4 regions of the Shewanella sp. 492 genome follow, and region 1 is predicted to be linked to each of the others. Evidence: predicted binding sites of a transcription regulator. Region 1 holds the regulator's gene; each other region holds the start of a gene.

Region 1 (4,202 bases):
CAGCCAATACCTGGGCCAATCGACGCGATCGGATAACGGGATGTCGGCATCTTCTTCAGATAACACAGGAATATCAGGAGTCAGCTGAGTCAGCGCAGCGGTGATAATTTGGTGCGCAGCGAGATCGGCAGACGTCACAGGGGTATTATCCGCCTTAATTTCTTTATCAAAGCTACCTTCAAGGTAAATATCTTTGATGGCCATTCCCGCTTCAACGGCGATGGCGATCACCTGTTCCACACACTCTTCTGGCTTCATCACAACTCCAACAACCTAGACAGGTAATGCATATATCCGAATTGAAATAACTATTTTAGTTTTAAATGCTTCTGGGCTAAAAACAAGGCACTCACACTTCTAGACTCTGAGAAGTCTTCCAATGCCAATAGCCCTGACCACTGTGCAAGCGGCCAAGAAACAACCTCTATTGGCTCGGGCTCATCGCCTTCAAGGCGACTCTCATACAGATCTTCTGCAATATAGATCTGCATCTTGCTGACAAAATAGCTGGGCGCCAGACTTAACTCCATCAAATGGGTTAATTTTTTAGCCCCAAAGCCTATCTCCTCCTGCAGCTCCCGATTAGCGGCTTGCTCAGGCGTCTCTCCCGGATCAACCAGCCCTTTGGGAAAGCCCAGTTCATAGCTGTGGGTTCCTGCGGCGTACTCTCTGCCCAGCAGCAGTTGCTCACCCAACACAGGGACCACCATTACGGCACCACGATTATTACCTTTCATACGTTCATACTGGCGCTCGACCTGATTAGAAAATTTCAGGTGCACTTGTTCAATTTGAAATAACCGACTCTGGGCAACAACTTGTGTATGTAATATCTGTGGCTTTTGGTCCGACATGAATGTCCCTGATAAAATGACGTTTGCATCACAGTTCAATCTTACTATGATGGGCCTAATCCACAACTCTCACGATAGAATTTTTTTACTGACCTTATGTTTCCTTGGGATAAAATCGATACTGTACTGCTTGATATGGATGGCACACTGCTAGATTTACACTTTGATAGCCATTTTTGGCTCAAGCTAGTGCCGCAAACCTTAAGTCACAGCAGAAACATCTCTCTAAATGAAGCTAATGTCTTGGTAGAACAAGCCTACGACCAAGTGGTTGGCACCTTGGATTGGTATTGCCTCGACTACTGGCAGCAACAACTGCAACTGGATATTGTGCAGCTGCAACGCACATTGGCCGACAGGATACAGTTACGCCAAGACAGCATGCCATTTCTACGCGCATTGACTCAAAAGCATAAAACCAGAATATTAGTGACCAATGCCCATCCTCAAAGCCTAGCTCTCAAACTAGAACACACAGAGCTCGCGCAAGGGTTAGACCATATGATCTCCAGCCATGAAACAGGTTTTGCTAAAGAGCACCCTCAATTTTGGTCTAGCTTATTTAACCAATATCAATTGCAACCCAGTCGGTGTTTATTTATCGATGACAGCGAAGCTATCTTACATGCCGCCAAACAAGCTGGAGTTGGGTATTTGCTTGGCATAAGCAATCCTGATAGTAAAAAGCCCCATAAAATATTTACCGACTTTCCCGCAATCCATGATTACCACCACCTGTTAGATGATCTTATCGCCAGTAAGCCATAATAGCTCCTCGCTCAATGACATAAGATAAGGATAAATGCAGGTGCATGGTGCAACCAAACCCTATAGCCTGCTTATTTGTTTCACCGCCCGAACTTGGCACTGAAATCGTCTCAACAGATAAGAGAGCAATCGCGCCACTCAGCGACACTCAATGAATCCTTTCCGTAAAATTAAATTCATAACATTGATTTAAATTAAAAAAGTCAGATTGCAATAAAAATAAATCTGCGACCTTATTTTCAGTTTTAAGCAAATCCCACCACATTGCCGACAAAAATATGCTTAATCCTTGCGCTACTTTAAATACTGTATACACTAACAGTTACTGTATGAAAAGACAGGATCTGTAATGAGACCATTAACCCCTAGACAAGCTGAAATATTAGAATTAATTAAACGCAATATTGCCGATACAGGCATGCCGCCTACCCGAGCTGAAATTGCTCGTCGCCTAGGCTTTAAAAGCGCCAATGCGGCCGAAGAGCACTTAAAAGCCTTAGCCAAAAAAGGCTGCATCGAAATAATGCCTGGGACCTCGCGAGGTATTAAGCTAACTCAAGAAGATGATAGCGAAGATCTTGGTTTACCACTGATTGGACAAGTCGCTGCCGGTGAACCCATTTTGGCCCAAGAACATGTTGAGCAACACTACAAAGTTGACCCAGCGATGTTTCGCCCAAGCGCTGATTTTCTCTTAAGAGTCCGCGGCGATAGCATGAAAAATATTGGTATTCTCGAAGGCGATCTACTTGCGGTGCATAAGGTGGAGCAAGCCAGTAATGGGCAGGTTGTCGTAGCTCGCGTCGAAGATGATGTCACAGTAAAGCGCTTTGAAAAGAAAGGTAATACTGTATATCTTCACGCCGAAAATGAAGAATATTCACCGATAGTCGTCGACCTATCTACCCAAAGCCTTAGCATCGAAGGGCTGGCCGTAGGTGTTATCCGCAACGGAGATTGGCAATGAATAATCTAATGGGTAATGCCCCGCGACATCCCGGCCTTTGGGTCGATATGAATAAGCAACACAAACCAACTCAGCACAGTACCATTGCGACATTATCGAGTCGTACCCAAGGTAAGCATGAGTTGCAAGCGCTAACACCGCAATTAGCAAGATTAAGCCAACAAGGCCAGTGGGTCGTACTGATTAGCCCACCGAATATTGGCTATAAGCAGATGCTCGCCGATGCGGGGGTACGCATGGATAGAATCTTATTAGTGCACACCAAAGATGAAGTTGAAGCACTGTGGGCGATGGAAAAAGCGCTTACTAGTGGTACATCCAGTGCGGTGATCAGTTGGACCCAAGCACTCGATGCTCGCGATTGCCGCCGCTTACAATTGGTCGCCAAAAGTACCCAGGCTCTAGGTGTTGTGATTGAAGATGATAATAGTCACTTACCTGTAACAGCCCTGACAGAGCAAGATCTGGGCTATCAACAAGCATCATTATTTAGTTCACTGCACTAGCATTACAGTTCAAACTTTCCATACTTAAGCCCCGCGAGGGGCTTTTTTGTTGCTGTTTTAAAAAAATTAAAAAAAAGTGATCTTGATCAATATTTAAACAGCGATTAAGTTAGTAATAGATATCAACGATTATTTGTTATATCCGAACAATTTAGTGGTCTGTTTCATTGGCCAACGAGTGTAGATCTCTCACTGCGTCCAATAAAGCGGAAATTAGCCTGATATAGTCAGCCGTAAGTGCAAGCGTGGTAACCACCAGCAATAACAACAGCAATACCACCAGCGCACTGTGAAGTCATCGTTGCTTTTTTGGGAACTGAAAAGTTTGCATAGAGCCGAGACATACTGTGTAACTTTTCTTTGTAGTTGCCTTCGCAATTGACAGAGGAGAAGTCTAGTGAAGCATCTGTGGTATAGCTTGCTCGGGTTATTACTAGCCCCACCCATATTCGCAGCCGATATGCCCCTTAATATGACACCAGGGGTAACTGAGATCAGTGGCAAGGTTTTTAGCCTTCACATGACCATTCTTTATATCTGTTGCGCTATCGGCATCATAGTGTTTGGGGTGATGATCTATTCCATCATTAACCATCGTCGCTCCAAAGGTGCGGTGGCTGCCAATTTTCATGAAAGCACTAAAGTCGAAATCGCTTGGACTATCGTCCCTTTTGTCATCTTGATCCTGATGGCGATCCCTGCCACTAAAACTCTTATCGCCATGGAAGACCCTAGCGATGCGGATATCACCATCAAGGTTACAGGTTCTCAGTGGAAATGGCATTACAGTTATTTTGATCACGATATCGAATACTACAGTTTACTCGCTACCCCAAGAGCACAAATTGAAGGCAGTGAAACGAAGGGCGAAAACTATCTATTAGAAGTCGACAAACCTCTAGTGCTTCCCGTTAATAAAAAAGTGCGTTTCTTGATGACGTCAGATGATGTGATCCATTCTTGGTGGGTGCCAGCCTTTGCGGTAAAAAAAGATGCTAACCCCGGTTTCATCAATGAAGCTTGGACCCGCGTGGATAAACCCGGCACGTACCGCGGCCAATGTGCTGAACTATGCGGTAAGGACCATGGCTTTATGCCCATAGTGGT
Region 2 (4,202 bases), 1.9 Mb from region 1:
CGTGGCTACAATATTGAGAGTTTAACCGTTGCACCGACTGATGATGTGACCCTATCGCGTTTAAACATCACAGTGGTGGCCGACGCCGCGGTGTTAGAACAGATAGAAAAGCAGCTGCATAAACTTATCGACATCTTAAAGGTCGCTAATATCACCGAGTCCAGCCATATCGAACGCGAACTGGCGTTAGTGAAAGTTAAAGCCAAAGGCGCTGGACGCGCCGAGGTGAAGCGCACTGCCGATATTTTTCGGGGTCAGATAGTCGATGTCACCGCCGAGCTTTACACCATACAGATGACCGGCACCACAGAAAAACTTGACGCCTTTATCAGTGCTATCGGTGAAGTCACCAAAGTGATTGAAGTCTCTCGCTCTGGGGTCGTTGGTTTGTGCCGCGGCGAAAAGTCGATGCGAGCCTAAACAGCTTCTGTCGAAAGGCTAAGTAAGATCTCTCACAAAACAACGCCAGCAATCTCCAGCTGGCGTTTTATTATCTTGTTTGCATGTAGTCTTTTATATACATAAATTCAGCTGAGCCACTAGGTTAAGACAACACAGCCACAAAGACAAAGTGGGCTGTAGAGCGGGTTATTATCTCAAACTCAATGTTAACTTTTACCTTGTGGCTTCACCTTGTTACGACTGCTGCGCCCACTTGATTTTTTACCGGCCAAGGTGCTGGCTTTAGCTGAACTTGCCTTACCACGGCGCTTGTTAAACTGGCCACTCGGGGCTTTAACCCCTTGCAATGATGCGGGTAATTGAGCACCAGCTTGGGCAATTAACTGCTTGAGCGAGTCGACTAATGGCGTCATAAAACTCTGATACTTTGCCTCTTTACGACAAATGGCATCGAGGTGACTTTCCCATAAGGCCGTCATATCGGGCGAAGTGGCTGAGTCTGGCAAACTGTTTATCAGCCCTTTACCGACCTCGGTCGCGACAATCGATTTACCTTGGCGTTGTAAAAATCCACGTTTAAACAGCAACTCAATAATGCCTGCGCGGGTCGCCTCTGTGCCTAAGCCATCGGTATCTTTTAAGATTTTACGGATCTCAGGGTCGGTCACATAGCGATTAATGCCGGTCATCGCCGCCAGCAGGGTTGCATCCGAAAACGCTTTCGGCGCTTGGGTGTTTTTCTCGACTAACTCCGCCAGCCCCGAACGTAGCGTTTGCCCCTTAATCAAAGGTGGCAACTGCTGCAACGTATCGGCCTCATCCTGCGGTGCCGCTTTGCTTGACGATGCTGCGGGAAACAGTTGTTTCCAGCCAAGTGCACGGTCTTGCTTGGCTTTAGTGGTGAAGCGTCCCTTAACAATCTCCACTTCAACCTGAGTTTCATGATACCGATAAGGTGGATAAAACTGGGCTAAATATTGCCTCGCCACATGCAGATAAATTTGTTGCTCAGCCTGATTCAAACTGCCTAAGTTAGCGCATTTTTCTGTTGGCACAATCGCGTGGTGCGCATCAACCTTGCTGTCATTCCACGCCTTCGATTTTATCTTTGGATCAGGCGATTCAATGCCTTGGACTAACTCAGGTGCGCCGCCAATGATGGCTTTAATCACACTGGGCGCCAACGCCAACTGCTCTTTAGGTAAATAGCGACTGTCTGAGCGCGGATAAGTGATCAGCTTATGGCGTTCATACAGCGACTGGCAAGTATCGAGCACCGTCTTTGCACTCATACCAAAGCGTTTAGCCGCATCAATTTGCAGTGATGACAAGCTATAAGGTAGCGGCTGATGTTGTTGTTTATCTTTACTGTTAAGCCCAGTAACCACGGCAGTTTGATGGCTGATACGGCTGATCACATTTTGGGCTAAGCCTTTAGATAGCACACGCCCTTCATCATCCATGTAGGGCAAGCAGGCTTCACTGGGTTGCCATTTGGCTTTAAAGCTTTGATCTTTGTCTGTGGTTAAATGAGCCAATACCTCATAAAACGGTTTACTGACAAATTGCGCTATCTCGGCATCGCGGCGAACCACTAACCCAAGCAGTGGGGTTTGTACTCGGCCAACCGACAACACGCCTTGATAGCCCACTTTGCGCCCTTGAAGGGTATAAGCTCGGGTCATGTTCATGCCATAGAGCCAGTCGGCGCGTGAACGCGCTAAGGCTGAGGTAGACAGCGGAATAAACTCGCGATTACTGCGCAACTGACCTAAAGCGCGTTTAACCGCTTGTGGATTAAGATCGCTCACTAATAATCGCATGGTCTGATTAAGCTTATCGCCTTTGACCCCAAGATGCGCAATCACCTCATCCACCAGCAACTGCCCTTCACGGTCTGGATCCCCTGCGTTGACTAACTGAGATGCTTGTTTTACTAGGCCACGCAGCACGGTTAATTGGCTGCGCGTTTTCGGCTTAGGTTTCATTTTCCATTGGCTAGGAATAATAGGTAAGTGTTCAAACTTCCATGATTTATATGCACTGTCATAGGTATCGGGCTCCGCTTGTTCAAGCAAGTGGCCGATACACCAAGAGACACAATCCCCGTTAGCCGCGGTAATGAAACCGTCGCCTTTTTTTAGCGGTTTTGGTAATACATCAGCAATGGCTCTGCCAAGGCTGGGTTTCTCGGCGATATATAAAATCATAGCACTCAGTTAGCCAGGATAAACAACTGTATAAATTAACAGTAACTTTAACCTAAGTCAGATCAGGCTGCAAATGTAAAACAGGATAAAGTTGCACTGAGGAGTCAGCCTATGACCCAAAGATACGAATTAAGTTCAGCGGATATGGCGATAAGGTGTAGGGCGATTTAAGATCAAGTACAATAGAGGAGAAGAAGCTCGTGCCAATGCAGCTGACTGGCTTTGTCGGGTAAAAGAGCCATGACAAACTAACAAATATAGTGCTGTAGCGTGATGTAAGTATCATTAGCCTTAATGGCCTAACCGTAAGCACAATGCTCACGGTTAGGCAGGTATACAGCGTGAACCTTATGTGGTGATTAGGTTTTGAGCTTACCTAATTGTTGATGCTGCTGCGTCACCAGTTCGGCTAAGCTAACACTACTTTGCTGCGCCTCATCGGCAAGTCGTGCCAATTCGGCTGCGGAATCAGAAATACCTGTAATGTTGCGATTAACCTCTTCCGTCACCGCGCTTTGCTCCTCTGCTGCTGTTGCAATATGAGTCACTTGGCTCGACACCTCCTCAATTTGACCAACGATGGTATTGAGCGAGGTTAAAGCGGACTCAGTTTGCTCAACGGCGCGCTGCGCCCCCTCCACACCTTGATCGATAATATGCGAAGCACTTTTAACTTCTTGCTGCAGCGAATCGATCAATTTACCAATTTCATCGGTTGAGGTCTGGGTTTTTGACGCCAGTGCTCGCACTTCATCAGCCACCACAGCAAAACCTCGACCTTGTTCACCCGCTCGCGCCGCTTCAATCGCCGCATTTAATGCCAGTAAATTTGTCTGTTCAGCAATCGCGCTAATCACCTCCAAGATCTTACTGATATTGGTACTACTCTCTGCCACTTTACTCACTGCTTCCTTCGCTAATAAGGACTCATGAGACATGGTCGTCACATAATTCATCGCTTGACTAAGGCTGTCTTCACCCGCTTTAGCATTGGCATTCATCGCCTCAGTTTCCATCGCGGTTTGCTCTGAGGCTTTAGCCACCTCAAGGGCGGTTGCGCTCATTTCATTGACCGCGGTGACAACACTTTCAATTTCGCTATATTGACGATTAACACTCTCACGGGTTTGCTGGGCAATATTGGCAGTAGTTTGGCTCTCATCTTGTGAGCGTTCAGCCAGTACTTTCATCTCGCCAATGAGTAAGCGCAATTTAGTGATAAAACTGTTAATGCCGCCCCCTAGCGCAATCAATTCGGCGTGAGATTCCACATTGATGGTTTGGGTTAAATCACCTTCAGCACTGGCTAAGTTCTCGACTCGAGTTTGGATCACTTTAAGAGGCGCGATAATGTTGCGAATAACAAGGCTAATGGTTACCACCGCAATCACAGACACAATACTGCCAATGATCAACAACAAACTACCAAGCGATGAAGCCATTTCGGTCATCGCCTTATCCATTGCGATGGCTTCTTTAAACACATCTTGTTTTGCTACTTCAATCAATAGCTCCCATTGTACATCGGCCAACGGAATACTAATGGGGTAGGCAACAACAATATTATCACCCACATCTAAATAGCCACCA
Region 3 (4,202 bases), 990 kb from region 1:
GAACAAAAAGGCAAGTACAGAAGGGAAATAACCAGCAGACATGATTATTGAAGCAAGCAAACATGAATCATCATATATCGGAGTCAACCTCTAGCGCGTAGGCGATTTGATCGAAGCTATAACCTTGGCCCATTAAATAACGTACACGTTTAGCACGATCTTTTTGATCGCTAATAGGCCCATTATTAGCAAATTTTTTATTGGCTTTTGATTTTGCTAGCTCAAACCAGTCACAATCACTATTGTTTAATGCCCTTTCAATCGCCTCTTTCGATAATCCTTTTTGCGCCATCGATTGACGGATGCGGTTTTGACCATGGCCCTTGCTAATATGAGAACGCAGTAATAAGGCGGCAAAGCGAGCGTCATCTAAAAAACCATTATCGACACAACGGTCGAGTACAGGCTCAATTTCGCTTAACTCAAAGCCTTTTTGAAGCAGTTTAGTTTTGATTTGATGGCGTGAATAGTCGCGGCGGGCAAGGAGCCCAACCGCGATATGCATAGCAGAAGCTGTCATAACAAGTTAGTACTTAAAACACTTCACCTGTTTCTAAGTCGATATTCTCGTCGCTAACGGCAGGTTCAGCAGCCACTTTTTGGCCACCAAGCAGCATGGCACGCAGTGCGGTATCGATCTCTTTGGCAATTTCTGGGTTTTCTGTTAGGTATTTACCGGCGTTTGCGCGGCCTTGGCCAATCTTGTCACCTTTATAGCTGTACCAAGCACCGGCTTTCTCAATCAGTTTATGCGCTACACCTAGGTCGACTAACTCACCTGTACGGTTGATGCCTTCGCCATAAAGGATTTGGAATTCAGCTTGCTTAAACGGCGCAGCAATTTTGTTTTTAACCACTTTAACGCGAGTTTCGTTACCTATAACTTCATCACGATCTTTAATCGCGCCAGTGCGGCGAATATCAAGACGAACCGAGGCATAAAACTTCAGTGCGTTACCACCTGTTGTGGTTTCTGGGTTACCAAACATCACACCAATTTTCATACGAATTTGGTTAATGAAGATAAGTAGCGTGTTAGATTGCTTAAGGTTACCGGCAAGCTTACGCATTGCTTGGCTCATCATACGCGCCGCTAAGCCCATGTGTGAGTCACCGATCTCACCTTCAATTTCAGCCTTAGGGGTTAACGCAGCCACCGAGTCGACAATGATCACATCAACCGCGCCGCTGCGAGTCAAGGCGTCACAAATCTCTAACGCTTGCTCACCCGTATCTGGTTGAGAGCATAATAGGTTATCAATATCAACACCTAGCTTTTGCGCATAAATCGGGTCAAGCGCATGCTCGGCATCGATAAAGGCACACACTTTGCCATCACGCTGCGCTGCCGCAATCACCTCAAGGGTCAAGGTGGTTTTACCTGATGACTCAGGGCCATAAATTTCAACGATACGGCCTAGGGGTAAACCACCTGCACCGAGTGCAACATCTAATGATAGAGAGCCTGTAGAGATAGTCTCAACATCCATAGAGCGGTTTTCACCTAACTTCATGATGGATCCTTTACCAAATTGTTTCTCAATTTGACCTAGAACCGCGTTAAGGGCTTTCTCTTTATTTGCATCTATCTTCATGGTGCTTTCCTCTCTATCACAGGCGTTGCGCTGTGGTAAATCCGTTAGGATAAAGCATAGCGCTTACAACGAGCTGTGCTTTATGTGTCTCAATATGCTGACTAGTATACTGTACAATCATACAGTATCAAGTACTGTTGATGATTATTTTTTACTAAATTTAAAACAGCCACTTAGCCTAGGGTTGAGCTCAGTTGAGTTTAAATAATACAATTTTGGCTGGATAAATACGCCCGTTAAAGTGAAATTATTGCTAATATTGGCGCCAATCATACGCTAGCAACCCAAGGGTTGTTATGCTGAGCTTTTTTTGCAGGATACCTTGGTTACTTCATGAACGCAGTTGATATTCAAAACCTCGAGAAACACACCCCAATGATGCGTCAATATCTGACGCTAAAAGCCGAAGCACCTGATATGTTACTGTTTTATCGTATGGGTGACTTCTATGAGTTGTTCTATGATGATGCCAAGTTAGCCTCTGAGCTGCTGGGGATCTCATTAACCGCTCGCGGCAAGAGTGGCGGCGACCCTATCCCTATGGCGGGTATTCCTTATCATGCGGTCGAAGGCTACCTCGCAAAATTGGTGCAATTACGTGTGTCAGTGGCCATTTGTGAACAAGTGGGCGATCCGGCTACGTCCAAAGGCCCAGTTGAACGCAAAGTGGTACGTATCGTCACGCCTGGCACCTTAACCGATGAAGCCTTATTACAAGAGCGGCAAGATAATTTATTGGCAGCGGTATATCATGGCAAAGTCGGCTTCGGTTATGCCACGCTAGATGTCTCCTCAGGACGTTTTGTTGTCACTGAACTTCCCAGCAGAGAAGCGTTAGAAGCTGAATTACAGCGCACTAATCCTGCCGAACTGTTACACAGTGAAGATTTTAGTGAGATGGGCCTTATTGCCAGCTTTAATGGTAAACGTCGGCGCCCAGAGTGGGAATTTGACTACGACACTAGCTATCAATTATTACTGGCACAATTTGGCACCAAAGATCTTTATGGCTTTGGATTAGGTGACGTTAGGCTCTCGCTTCAGGCCGCGGGTTGTCTGATGCAGTATGTTAAAGACACTCAACGTACCGCCTTACCCCATATCAACTCGATTGTTCGCTTTAATCAGTGCGACAGTATTATTCTCGATGCGGCGACACGCCGTAATCTCGAACTGACTAAAAACCTGCAAGGTGGCTTTGATAACACCTTAGCCGCCATCCTCGACAATACAGCAACCCCCATGGGAAGCCGTATGTTGCAGCGCTGGATCCATGAGCCACTGCGCAATCATCACACCATCCGCGCCCGCCATGATGCGGTCGAAGAACTGCTCAGCTCTGGCGACTTTGAAACCCTGCACGATCAATTAAAAGCCTTGGGAGACGTTGAGCGTATCACCGCCCGTTTAGCCCTGCGCAGTGCTCGTCCTCGCGATTTTGCTCGCTTACGTCAATCGTTATCTTTGTTGCCTGCAATCAAACAACTATTAGCTAAATGCCACAGTCAACATTTGAGCAACCTTGCGATAATGCTGGGAGAATTTCCCGAAGAGCACGCATTACTGAGCCGTGCCATTGTCGATAATCCCCCCATGCTGATCCGTGACGGTGGTGTATTAAAACCTGGCTACCATCAAGAGCTAGATGAGTGGCGTGCACTTAGCCAAGGTGCCACCGATTATTTAGCAGATCTGGAAGCCAGAGAGAAACAAGCAACCGGGGCATCGACCCTCAAGGTGGGCTATAACCGCGTACATGGTTATTACATTGAGATTAGCCGCAGAGAATCTGACTTAGTGCCGCTAAGCTATCAACGCCGCCAAACATTAAAAAATACCGAGCGCTACATTATCGCCGAACTCAAAGAGCATGAGGAGAAAGTGCTCTCGAGCCAAGGCAAGGCGTTGGCACTTGAAAAACAACTCTGGGACGAGTTGTTCGATTTGCTCATGCCTAAACTGCATGAGCTACAACTATTTGCTAGGGCTGCTGCCGAGTTAGATGTGATCAGCAATTTTGCTGAGCGCGCCGATCTGTTCAATTACCATCGCCCCGAACTGACCGCACATAACGGTATTGATATTGATGCTGGGCGCCATCCGGTTGTCGAACAGGTTAGCCAAACGCCCTTTATTGCCAATCCGGTTAACTTAAGCCCGCATCGGCGCATGTTAATCGTAACAGGTCCCAATATGGGCGGTAAGTCTACCTACATGCGTCAAGTCGCGTTGATCACCCTAATGGCTCATATCGGGAGTTTTGTGCCTGCACAGCGCGCTGCCATTGGGCCGGTAGATCGTATTTTCACCCGCATTGGCGCCGCCGACGATCTGGCTTCGGGTCGCTCTACCTTTATGGTCGAGATGACAGAAACCGCCAATATTTTGCATAATGCAACGCCAGAAAGTTTAGTCTTAATGGATGAAATTGGCCGCGGCACCTCGACTTATGATGGTCTATCTTTGGCATGGTCTGCCGCTGAACACCTGGCCAATAACCTCAAAGCAATGACGCTATTTGCGACCCATTACTTTGAATTAACTCAGTTGCCAGAATTACTGGAAAATGTGGTTAATGTCCACCTTGATGCCATTGAACATGGAGAC
Region 4 (4,202 bases), 1.3 Mb from region 1:
TAGCCGTTTACCATCTATCGCAATAAGCTGACCGTCGGATAACTCAGCAACAGACTTCATCCAGTCGATAAAGCAATACTGAAACTGCTCGCTATCTATTCTCGATATGACTCGAGCAATAGTGTCATGAACAGGTAACCCATTCTTAAAAAGTCCTTTTTTGGCAAACCAGTTAAAGTGGAGATCGCCAAAATCTTCGATATCTTCCCAACCTTGTGCCCCAGCTATTGAGGCACAAACCACGAGGAATAAAATATCAGTAAATAGATGCTCGACTTTGGCTGACTGACGAGGATCTTCTAAGGAACTGAAGAACTGTTGAAATGCACCGGAGTTCATAGGGCTCTCCACAAAAGAGAGTATAAGATCACAGCCAATATGGCCCGTCCAGCTATTTGAGCGAATATCACCCTAATAGCTCAAATTATGTTCGCGATCTCGCCCTGGGATTACCCCTCTGTTTGCTCTAAGCCAAAGCTACAGCCTTGTATGTCTGGCATTTCACTATCAACAGCAGAGCTTTTCTTGAACTCATTGCTTATATCTTGAAGAAAAGTCTTTTCTATATTTGCATAATAAACATTCTTGATAGACTTCAGCTTATCTAACTCACATTTTTTGTAGTAGTCACCTATCTTAAATAGTTCTTTTTTTGAACGTAAGAACTCTTGCAGTTGCTTACGTACTCTTATCATCCTGATCTTAGAACCAACTCGCCCAATTAGAATCACCTTCGCGTATATTCCTCCGTCAAAGATACACATTTAAAACTCTAATGTAGAGGCCTTACAGGAGAAAAGGCCTCAGGCGATATGGCAGATCTTGCGTTTTCCCACGCATTACTTTTTGTATATCAAAACTAGCTGATTATCTGTAACGTATTTAGAAGCGTAACGAGCTTTGGGGCAAAAGCTTCTTAGCCTTTAACTCACTAGTCGTATCAAATGAAGTCCAATCGAAGAAGCGTTAGAGATAGGTGTAGGCGCGGTTTTGGCCCTTGGCGGCATGGATGCCGCCGTGGAGCGTATAGGGATATATTCACAGCGAGCCAAAAGAGCGCTTGCACATAACGCCTGCGGCAGGCTATTAATTGCCATTAAGGTGCGTCTTCAAAGAACATCAATAAATGAAAATTCAGCATAACGCTGCTCAAGTAAACTTAAAAAAATTCTAAACCTTCATTTCAAGGCCACCAAACTTTGGGGCAAAACTAGGTTAGCTTTTAATGCGTTATTAGTCTCAAATGAAGTTAAATCGAAGAGAGTCAATATCCCAGTGTAAGCACGGTTTTGGCCCTTGGTGGCAGGGATGCCACCGTGGAGCGTATAGGGACATATTCACAGCGTGCCAAAAAAGTGCTTGCACACAAGCTCACCGCAGGTGATTGATTGCAATGAAGATACGACCTTCAAGCCCACTTAACCAATTCCCACCCAGCCAAACGCTACTTAAGCTAATCCAAAAAATGCCAAACCTTCATTTGAAGGTTAACCCTAAAACCCGAGATCCATCTGTGCAGCATTAAATTCATCTTCACTGTCAGCGCTGACAGCAGCACTCTCTAACCCTACCGACACACCGAGCAAGCGGATGCCGCGTCCCTCTTGGCGTGCTAACGCTTGCGATAACAGGTCATAAAACAATTTCACCGACACCTGATCGCTGCGATGCTCTATCGTGGTCTGTTTAAAATCATCAAATTTAAGTTTAACCACTTGCTTATGAATACGCCGCGCCGACGCGCTGCGACTAATGCGTGCCCCTAACTCTTGGATAAGTTGCGGCATAACCGATTCACACTGCTCCAAGGTATAGATATCCTTGGCCAGCGTTGTTTCGACTCCCACCGACTTGCGTTCGCGGTGAGGTGAAATACTGCGATTATCGATCCCTTGTGCCCGCTCGGCTAAGACACCACCAAACTTACCGAAACGCTCGATTAACGCCGTTTTAGAACACTGCTGCACATCCAAACAGGTGTTCAATCCCATCTGCGCTAACTTGGCGGCAGTGACTTTTCCCACTCCGGGGATCTTTATCAGGGGTAAGGTTTTAACAAATTCGGTTATGGCATCCGGGGTGATCACATATTGGCCATTGGGTTTATTGAGATCGGAGGCAATTTTGGCTAAAAACTTAACTGGGGCTATCCCAGCCGATGCAGTGAGACCTGTAAGGTCAAATATCTCTTGCCTAATCGCTTCTGCAATTAAGGTCGCAGAGCCTTTATGGGCATCGCAATCGGTGACATCGAGGTAGGCTTCATCGAGCGATAAGGGTTCGACTAATTCGGTATAGCGATTAAAGACGCTGCGGATCTGAGTGGAGACCGCTTTATACACATCCATTCGACCCGGCACCAAAATTAAATCGGGACACAACTTTAAGGCATAGGCTGAGGCCATAGCCGAGCGTACACCAAATTGCCGAGCCTGATAATTACAGGTACTGATCACCCCGCGGCGATCGCTGCGCCCGCCCACGGCTATCGGCTTGTCTCTTAACTCGGGAAAATCTCGCATTTCAACTGCCGCATAAAAGCAGTCCATGTCCACATGAATAATCTTTCTCAATGGGCATTACCTCCACCCGCAAGAATACTGTATATTTAAACAGTGCACAAACACTTATCCATGCCAACTCACCTAAACCTGCCACAGCAGTAGGCTTAAAGGCCCTACCGCCTTAAGCGTAAACAAAAAACCACAGCATTATGCTGTGGCTTAGATCTAACGTTTTAGCTATCAGCTACTTTTATCCGCCATGATTAGAACAACCAGAGTGAACTTGGAGCAATTCAAATAACCGCGACTTGCACTACCTTAGTTGCAGCCCACAGCTTATAACCTTACATCTTAGACTGCAGGTAATTTTGCAGCCCAATTTTATCGATGAGACCCAGTTGTTTCTCTAACCAATACATGTGATCTGACTCGGTTTCCTCAAGTAATACCTCGAGCAATTCGCGTGAGACATAATCTTTGTGGGCTTCACATAAGGCGATGGCTTTGCGCAGGTTATCGGCAACTTGATACTCATAGTTAAGATCATTTTGCAGCATCTCTTGCGGATCTTTACCTATGTGCAGTGCTTCGCGGCTGGCTACATCGGGTGTGCCCTCGAGAAACAGTATGCGCTCAACCAACTTTTTGGCATGTTCACGTTCATCATCTGACTCATGGGAAATGCGCTCATGAAGCTCGGTTAAGCCCCAATCATCGTACATCAGCCCGTGAACAAAATATTGATCCATCGCCGACAGTTCGCCAGTAAGTAATTGATTAAGTGTATTAATAATGTCTTGATTTCCTTTCATCCTAAACTCCTACTCTGACTCTATCTGCGCTTGTAAATAGTTCTGGATCCCTGTCATCTTAATCAAGTCTTGCTGCGCTTCAATCCAATCGAGGTAGGTCTCTTCATCTTCAAGTAGATCTTCTAGGATTTCACGGCTGACATAATCTTGCTCAGACTCACAAAGGCTGATCACGTTACGTAGTTCACTCAATTGTGCTTTAAGCATGGTTTTATCGCATTGCAGCATCTCTTGCGGGTTTTCACCAATATGCAGTTTTTCAAGTTGCTGCAGATTAGGCAGACCTTCGAGAAACAGTACCCGCTCGATCAACTTGTCGGCGTGTTTCATGTCCTGAATCGACTTTTTATAACATTTTTCGTTGAGCTCTTCTAAACCCCAATTTTTGTACATACGCGCATGCAAAAAATATTGGTTAATGGCGGTAAGCTCAAATGTCAAAATCTTATTGAGATGCCGAATGACATTCGGATGACCTTTCATAGCAATTATCCTTATATTCTATGAGAAACGGTAGCAGGCTGACGACGTAAACTAACACCGACATAGCATAAGTCTGATGCGCTTACACAACATTACCCCGTTAGGGAATAACACCCTCAAGCTACTGGATCGTGGCAAGGAATACAATGTTACCCTTAGACTGGGGAGTGAACTTATTAGCCCAAACCTTAACTCTAATAGGATCACAGTATAGTATATGGCACTAATCTTAGGCTGAAAGCCCCGTGAATGAGAGTCATAGAAGGCAATAAAAAAGGCACCGCTATCGGTGCCTTTGTTACATCAAATTGAGGTGTTATATGATGCGGTCTTGATTATATTTGTTGCTGCGTTCTTCTTCAGCCATTTTCGCCTTGCGCTTGTCGCACGGATCATCGCAATC

Evidence for each region. The regulator LexA, encoded in region 1, represses DNA repair genes until DNA is damaged. The targets are predictions, from matches to a motif close to TACTGTATNNNNATACAGTA.
Region 2: AC5YBX_RS10250 (DNA topoisomerase III) is a predicted target of LexA. The motif match lies at 2,637-2,656, and genes of this name have one in related genera.
Region 3: recA (recombinase RecA) is a predicted target of LexA. The motif match lies at 1,703-1,722, and genes of this name have one in related genera.
Region 4: dinB (DNA polymerase IV) is a predicted target of LexA. The motif match lies at 2,599-2,618, and genes of this name have one in related genera.

Annotation. Positions count from the first base shown of each region.
Region 1 covers NZ_CM181702.1:109,267-113,468, reverse strand. Annotated here, with positions in the region: gene cysQ (3'(2'),5'-bisphosphate nucleotidase CysQ) at 1-258, opposite strand, end outside; gene nudE (ADP compounds hydrolase NudE) at 309-854, opposite strand; gene yrfG (GMP/IMP nucleotidase) at 951-1,622, shown strand; gene lexA (transcriptional repressor LexA) at 1,972-2,589, shown strand; gene AC5YBX_RS00505 (cell division inhibitor SulA) at 2,586-3,095, shown strand; partial or broken gene coxB (cytochrome c oxidase subunit II) at 3,493-4,202, shown strand, end outside.
Region 2 covers NZ_CM181702.1:2,279,971-2,284,172, forward strand. Annotated here, with positions in the region: gene ilvN (acetolactate synthase small subunit) at 1-420, shown strand, start outside; gene AC5YBX_RS10250 (DNA topoisomerase III) at 609-2,612, opposite strand; gene AC5YBX_RS10255 (methyl-accepting chemotaxis protein) at 2,972-4,202, opposite strand, start outside.
Region 3 covers NZ_CM181702.1:1,102,749-1,106,950, reverse strand. Annotated here, with positions in the region: gene recX (recombination regulator RecX) at 71-520, opposite strand; gene recA (recombinase RecA) at 534-1,595, opposite strand; gene mutS (DNA mismatch repair protein MutS) at 1,929-4,202, shown strand, end outside.
Region 4 covers NZ_CM181702.1:2,900,440-2,904,641, forward strand. Annotated here, with positions in the region: gene AC5YBX_RS12765 (ISAs1 family transposase) at 1-339, opposite strand, end outside; gene AC5YBX_RS12770 (hypothetical protein) at 450-695, opposite strand; gene dinB (DNA polymerase IV) at 1,494-2,573, opposite strand; gene bfr (bacterioferritin) at 2,849-3,316, opposite strand; gene bfr (bacterioferritin) at 3,326-3,799, opposite strand; gene nqrM ((Na+)-NQR maturation NqrM) at 4,116-4,202, opposite strand, start outside.